DNA from 2 places in the Streptomyces sp. NPDC037410 genome. Region 2 is predicted to be linked to the other one. Evidence: riboswitches for the same ligand, from Rfam matches in the RefSeq annotation. Region 2 holds a riboswitch; the other holds the start of a gene.
The links. Region 2 has a riboswitch for ZMP and ZTP ahead of ACZ7HT_RS05880 (bifunctional 5,10-methylenetetrahydrofolate dehydrogenase/5,10-methenyltetrahydrofolate cyclohydrolase). Riboswitches for the same ligand answer to the same signal wherever they lie in the genome.

Region 1 (3,388 bases), on a different contig from region 2:
GCGGCGTGCGCGGGTCCGGCGACCGCGCCGAGGAGCGCGAGCGGGACGAGGGCGGCGAGCGCGGCACGCACGGCGTGACGCAGACGGAGTCTCGGCATGGCGGCATCATTGGCCTAGACCAAGTGCCGTGTCAATGCGCCGAGTTGAGCCCCCTCCTGTCGCTCGCCGCCCTCTGGAAACGGACCCGAGCGGTCCGGACCGGACCGCTCGCCGCCCTCTCCCCAGCTGACCCCGTCAGTCCGAGAGCACCCCCCTCAGCTGCTCCAGGCCCCAGTCCAGGTCCTCCTTCGAGATGACCAGCGGCGGAGCGATCCGGATCGTCGAACCGTGCGTGTCCTTCACCAGGACCCCGCGCGCCATCAGCTTCTCCGAGATCTCCCGGCCCGTGCCCTTCGACGGCACGATGTCCACCCCGGCCCAGAGACCGCGCCCGCGCACCGCCTCCACCGCGCCGCCGCCCACGAGCAGCCCCAGCTCCGCGTGCAGGTGCTCGCCCAGCTCCGCCGCCCGCTCCTGGAACTCGCCCGTCCGCAGCATCGCGATCACCTCCAGGGCCACCGCGCACGCCAGCGGGTTCCCGCCGAACGTCGACCCGTGCTCCCCCGGCCGGAACACCCCGAGGACGTCACGGTCGGCCACCACCGCCGACACCGGCACCACGCCGCCGCCCAGCGCCTTCCCCAGGATGTACACGTCCGGCACCACCCCCTCGTGCTCGCACGCGAACGTCCGTCCCGTCCGGCCCAGACCCGACTGGATCTCGTCCGCCATGAACAGCACGTTCCGCCGCCGGGTCAGCTCCCGCACCCCCGCCAGATAGCCGGCCGGCGGGACCAGGACCCCCGCCTCGCCCTGGATCGGTTCGAGCAGCACCGCCACCGTGTTCTCGGTGACCGCCGCCTCCATCGCCGTCAGGTCCCCGTACGGCACGATCTCGAACCCCGGCGTGTAGGGCCCGAAGTGGTCCCGCGCCTCGTGGTCCGTCGAGAAGCTCACGATCGTCGTCGTCCGGCCGTGGAAGTTGTTCGCGGCGACCACGATCTTCGCGTGCCCGTCCGGCACGCCCTTCACCTCGTACCCCCACTTCCGGGCGGTCTTCACGGCCGTCTCGACCGCCTCCGCCCCCGTGTTCATCGGCAGCACCGCCTCCTTGCCGCACAGCTCCGCAAGGCGCGTGCAGAACTCGGCGAAGCGGTCGTGGTGGAAGGCGCGCGAGGTCAGCGTCACCCGCTCCAGCTGCGCCTTCGCCGCGTCGATCAGACGCCGGTTGCCGTGCCCGAAGTTGAGCGCCGAGTACCCGGCGAGCATGTCGAGGTAGCGACGGCCCTCGACATCGGTCATCCAGGCGCCGTCCGCCGAGGCGACGACGACCGGAAGGGGGTGGTAGTTGTGTGCGCTGTGCGCGTCCGCGGAAGCGATCGCGTCTTCTGTCCTCGACACGGGATCTCCGTTCGTCCTGCGGATCGGGGGTGACCCAGGGGCTGTGGCCCCCTTCTTATCGTCGCTCGGATGCCGGGCAGGGAAACCTCGGCGACGGCGCGCCCGCCGAGCGGGTGCCTGGTCGGCCAGGCTGGACCAGGCACCCGATACTGTGGAAACACGCACGGCGACTGGCGTACGGGGAAGCGACCCCGGGGGAGCCGCGCGCGCTCCACCACACGAGGTGCCGCTCGCCTGGGCATCACGGGCCCCCGGTCCCGTGCGCACCTCAGCCCCGGGACCGTTCCACCGCACGCCCGGAGGACCGCACCATGACCGCCCCGCAGCAGCACCCCGCCCTCGCCGCAGCCGACCCCGAGCTCGCCGCCCTCGTCGGCGCCGAGGAACGGCTCCAGGCCGAGACCCTGCGCCTCATCCCCAGCGAGAACTACGCTTCCGCCGCCGTCCTCGAAGCCTCCGGCACCGTCCTCCAGAACAAGTACAGCGAGGGCTACCCCGGCCGCCGCTACTACGAGGGCCAGCAGAACATCGACCAGGTCGAGACCCTCGCGATCGAGCGCGCCAAGGCCCTCTTCGGCGTCGACCACGCCAACGTCCAGCCCTACTCCGGCTCCCCGGCCAACCTCGCCGTCTACCTCGCCTTCGCGAAGCCCGGCGACACCGTCATGGGCATGGCCCTGCCCATGGGCGGCCACCTCACCCACGGCTGGGGCGTCTCCGCCACCGGCAGCTGGTTCCGGGGCGTGCAGTACGGCGTACGCAAGGACGACGGCCTCATCGACTTCGACCAGGTCCGCGACCTCGCCCTCAAGGAACGCCCGAAGGTCATCTTCTGCGGCGGCACCGCGCTGCCCCGCACCATCGACTTCGCCGCCTTCGGCGAGATCGCCCGCGAGTCCGGCGCCGTCCTCGTCGCCGACATCGCCCACATCGCCGGCCTGATCGCGGGCGGCGCCCACCCCTCCCCGGTCGGGCACGTGGACGTCATCTCCACCACCACCCACAAGACCCTCCGCGGCCCGCGCGGTGCCATGCTGATGTCCCGCGAGGAGCACGCCAAGGCCCTCGACAAGGCCGTCTTCCCCGGCCTCCAGGGCGGCCCGCACAACCAGACCACCGCCGCCATCGCCGTCGCCCTCCGCGAGGCCTCCCAGCCCGCCTTCCGCGACTACGCCCACGCCGTCGTCGCCAACGCCAAGGCCCTCGCCGAGGCACTCCTCGCCCGCGGCTTCGACCTCGTCTCCGGCGGCACCGACAACCACCTGATCCTGATCGACCTCACCTCCCGGCAGGTCCCGGGCAAGATCGCCGCGAAGGCCCTCGACCGGGCCGGGATCGTCGTCAACTACAACACCGTCCCGTACGACCCGCGGAAGCCCTTCGACCCCTCCGGCATCCGCATCGGCACCCCCTCCCTCACCTCCCGCGGCCTCACCCCGGACCACATGGCCGAGGTCGCCGCGTGGATCGACCGCGCCGTCACCGCCGCCGGCACCGGCGACGAGGACACCCTCGCCGCCGTCCGCGCCGAGGTCGCCGCCCTCATGGCCGCCTACCCGGCCCCGGGCCTCCCGGTCTGATCCCGGGACGTGTGGTCCTCGTCTCACCGGCTGTCGGTGAGACGGGGACACCGGCGGGCCGGGAACCGCCCGCACACCTGAGACAATGATGTGCATGGCCTCTGACAGTCCCCGTGTGCTCTCCGGAATCCAGCCCACCGCAGGCTCGTTCCACCTCGGCAACTACCTCGGCGCCGTCCGCCAGTGGGTCGCCCTGCAGGAGACCCACGACGCGTTCTACATGGTCGTCGACCTGCACGCGATCACGGTCCCGCAGGACCCCGCCGCGCTGCGCGCCAACACCCGGCTCGCCGCCGCCCAGCTGCTCGCCGCCGGTCTCGACCCGGAGCGCTGCACCCTCTTCATCCAGAGCCACGTCCCCGAGCACG
Region 2 (3,388 bases):
GCCTTGAGCCGAAGCGGTTCGCGGCAGAGCACGGTGGCAGCGTCGCGTACCGCCCGCTCGGTGGCGTAGGAGCCGACCAGGCGGGGCCGGGCGACGAGTTCGGCGTGGTGCGGCGTGTCGCAGCGCCGCCGGAGGGCGGTGCCGGGCGCGTCGCGGTCGATGTCGAAGCAGTCGCCGACGCGCAGTGCCTCGTAGGAGACGGACCGCTCGGCGGCTGGGTCGCCCGTCGGGCGACCGGAGGGGGTGGCACCCGTCGAACGCCTGCCGTTCGCGGGTGCGGGGGCCCCGGACGGAGACGGCTCCACGGACGTACGGGCCTGCGGGTGCCCCGAGCGGTCCTCGGGCGCCGTTAGCGTCGGCGTGCCGCCCGCGGCCGGGGAGTGCGGGGGCGTGGCCGGGCTCGGCGTGTCGGCCCTCCCGGTGGTCGGACCGGTCCCGCCGGTGACGACGGGCGCCGGCGCGCCGATCGGGTCCCCGCCCGGCCGGCCGTCGGCGAGTCCGCCACCTTCCACCCCGCTTCGGGCGGTCAGGAAGGCGCCGGCCACGAGGGCTGCCGCGAGGAGAGGCAGGAGGGGCACACCGAACCACCGAGCGCGCCGCGCCTCCGGCCCCGGCCGGGCCGCGCCGAGCCGCACGAGACAGGTGGACCAGGCGGACCCGCCACCTGTGGCAGGGGGCTTGGCGACGAGCGGGTCGGTCGCGAAGCGCCCGCGCCACCGCCGCTCCCCCGTCAACGCCGCCGCCCGGTCACCGTCGGCTACAGACCGAGCTGGCGCTCCGCGCCCTCGACCGTCTGGGCGAGGAGCACGGCGATGGTCATGGGGCCGACACCGCCGGGGACCGGGGTGATGAGGGAGGCACGCTCGGCGGCCGACGCGAAGTCGACGTCGCCGACGTTGCCCGGGTTGTAACCGGCGTCGATGACGACGGCGCCCGGCTTGATGTCCTCGCCCTTGATGAAGTTCGGCTTGCCGACGGCGGCGACGAGGACGTCGGCCTCGCGGACGATCGAGGAGAGGTCCTCGGTGCGGGAGTGGCAGTAGGTGACGGTGGCGTCGCGGCCGAGGAGGAGCAGGCCGGCCGGCTTGCCCAGGATCGCGCTGCGGCCGACGACGACCGCGCGCTTGCCGCTGAGCTGGACGTCGTACGCGTCGAGGAGGCGCATGATGCCGCCGGGCGTGCAGGAGACGAAGCCGGGCAGGCCGAAGCCCATGGCGGCGAAGGAGGCCATGGTGACGCCGTCGACGTCCTTCTCGGGGGCGATGGCCTCGAAGGCGGCGCGCTCGTCGATGTGCGGGCCGGCCGGGTGCTGGAGCAGGATGCCGTGGACCTCGGGGTCCTCGGACAGGGCGGTGATGGCGGCGACGAGCTCCTCGGTGGCCGTCTCCGCGGGCAGCTCGACGTGCTTGGAGCGGATTCCGGCCTTCGCGCAGCGGTTCTGCTTCATCTTCACGTACGTGACGGAGGCCGGGTCCGCGCCGACCAGGACGGTCGCGAGGCACGGGGTGACGCCGGTGCGGCGGGTGATCTCGGCGGCGCGGGCGGCGGTCTCCTCGACCGTGCGGCGGGCGAGGGCCGTACCGTCCATGAGGATGGCGGTGCTGGTGGACATGGCTGCTCCTGGGCGTCGTCTCTGACCGGTGGTTCGCCCAGGCGCACGGCATCGGCACGGTCGCGCCGCAGGGGGCACGCTCCGCCGGGCCGCTCCCCGGTGGTGATCCACCTCAAGCGCCAGTCACGGCCCGGGCACCACTCTACGTGAGGGGCCGGGGGCCGCTCCCGGACAGGGTGCATATGCCGAGGTGCGAGGGAGCTTGTCGGCGGCCGTCGGGCGCACCACGATGGCCGCGACGGGCCGGGACGACCTCGACGAGGAGGCCGAGTTGAGCGATGCGTGGGTGGCCGCGGAGCCACGGACGGAACGGGACGAGGAGGCCGGACGGCGGCGCGGGGGCACCGACCGGAGCAGGGCAACGCGCCGGGCCACGGCCGTCGACCGGCACTCCACGGTCGTCGACGACGGGAGCAGGGTCGTCGACGGCGGGAGCAGAGCCGTCAACGACGGGGGCAGGGACGTCGACGGCGGCGGTACGGACGCCGACCGACCCACCACGGGTGCCGACGACAGGAGTACGGACGCCGACCGGCCCTTCCGGGAGGCGCGCCCACTGGTGGCGGCGTCCTGGCGCCGGTCCGTACGCGCGCGCGTGAGCCCCGACGGGGCGGCGCGGGTGGAGCTGGACGAGGACGAGCTCGGCGCGTACCGGGAGGCGCACCCGCTGTCCGCGGCGATGCCGGTGATCCGGGAGCTGATGGGGGCGTACGCGACGGACGGGGAGCACCTCCTCGCGGTCTGCGACGCGGCCGGGCGGATGCTGTGGGTCGAGGGGCATCCGGGGACCCTGCGCAAGGCCCGGGGGATGAACTTCGTGGCCGGGGCCCGCTGGTCGGAGGCGGCCGCCGGGACGAACGCGCCGGGCACCGCCCTGGCCGTGGACCGGCCGGTGCAGGTCGTCGCCGCCGAGCACTTCCGGCGTCCGGTGCGGGCGTGGACCTGTGCCGCGGCCCCCGTGCACGACCCGTACAGCGGGCGGGTGCTCGGCGCGGTCGACATCACGGGTGGGGAGCGGCTCGCGCACCCGCACAGTCTCGGCTTCGTGCAGGCGGTGGCGCGCGCGGCCGAGTCCCAGCTGGCCCTGCTCGGGCCGGCCCCGGACCCGGGGCGGATCCGGCTGTCGGCGCTCGGCCGGGACGAGGCGGTGCTCTCGGTGGGCGGGCGGCGGCTGCGGCTGAGCCGCCGGCACAGCGAGATCCTGGTGGTCCTCGCGCACCGGCCGGAGGGGGTGGGCGGCGACGAGCTGCTCACGCTCCTGTACGAGGACGAGTCGGTCACCCCGGTGACGCTGCGGGCGGAGCTGTCCCGGCTGCGTGCGCTGCTCGGCCCCGACGCGCTGCGGTCGCGGCCGTACCGGCTCGCGGGGGCGGTGGACGCGGACTTCGCGGCGGTCGACCGGAAGCTCGCCTCGGGGGCCGTGGCGGCGGCGGCCGGGGACTACGCGGGCCCGCTGCTCCCGGCGTCGACCGCCCCCGGGGTGGTACGGCTGCGGGAGCGGCTGGCGGGCCGGCTGCGGGCGGCGCTGGTGGACCGGGCCGATCCCGGGCTGCTCTCCGACTGGGCGTACAGCGCGTGGGGCGAGGACGACGTGGTGGTGTGGCGGGCGCTGTGCGCGGCGGTTCCGGCGGCCCAGCTTCCTCCCGTACGGGCGAGGCTCGACTCCCTGGAGGCGGAACTGTCCGCCGGTGCAACGGGCTTGCAACGTTCGGGTCACCACACTCGGGCGTGAGCGCCGGCCAGGGACGGCCGGCGCGTCGAGGGAGGCCATGCCCA

Region 1: linked by a shared signal. The riboswitch ahead of ACZ7HT_RS33985 (serine hydroxymethyltransferase) and the one ahead of ACZ7HT_RS05880 (bifunctional 5,10-methylenetetrahydrofolate dehydrogenase/5,10-methenyltetrahydrofolate cyclohydrolase) in region 2 are both predicted to bind ZMP and ZTP.

The regions. Positions count from the first base shown of each region.
Region 1 covers NZ_JBVJWR010000030.1:80,854-84,241, forward strand. Annotated here, with positions in the region: gene ACZ7HT_RS33975 (polysaccharide deacetylase family protein) at 1-98, opposite strand, end outside; gene rocD (ornithine--oxo-acid transaminase) at 235-1,440, opposite strand; ZMP/ZTP riboswitch at 1,597-1,687, shown strand; gene ACZ7HT_RS33985 (serine hydroxymethyltransferase) at 1,752-3,020, shown strand; gene trpS (tryptophan--tRNA ligase) at 3,115-3,388, shown strand, end outside.
Region 2 covers NZ_JBVJWR010000003.1:110,972-114,359, reverse strand. Annotated here, with positions in the region: gene ACZ7HT_RS05885 (hypothetical protein) at 1-578, opposite strand, end outside; gene ACZ7HT_RS05880 (bifunctional 5,10-methylenetetrahydrofolate dehydrogenase/5,10-methenyltetrahydrofolate cyclohydrolase) at 758-1,612, opposite strand; ZMP/ZTP riboswitch at 1,641-1,749, opposite strand; gene ACZ7HT_RS05875 (GAF domain-containing protein) at 1,815-3,344, shown strand; gene exaC (acetaldehyde dehydrogenase ExaC) at 3,388-3,388, shown strand, end outside.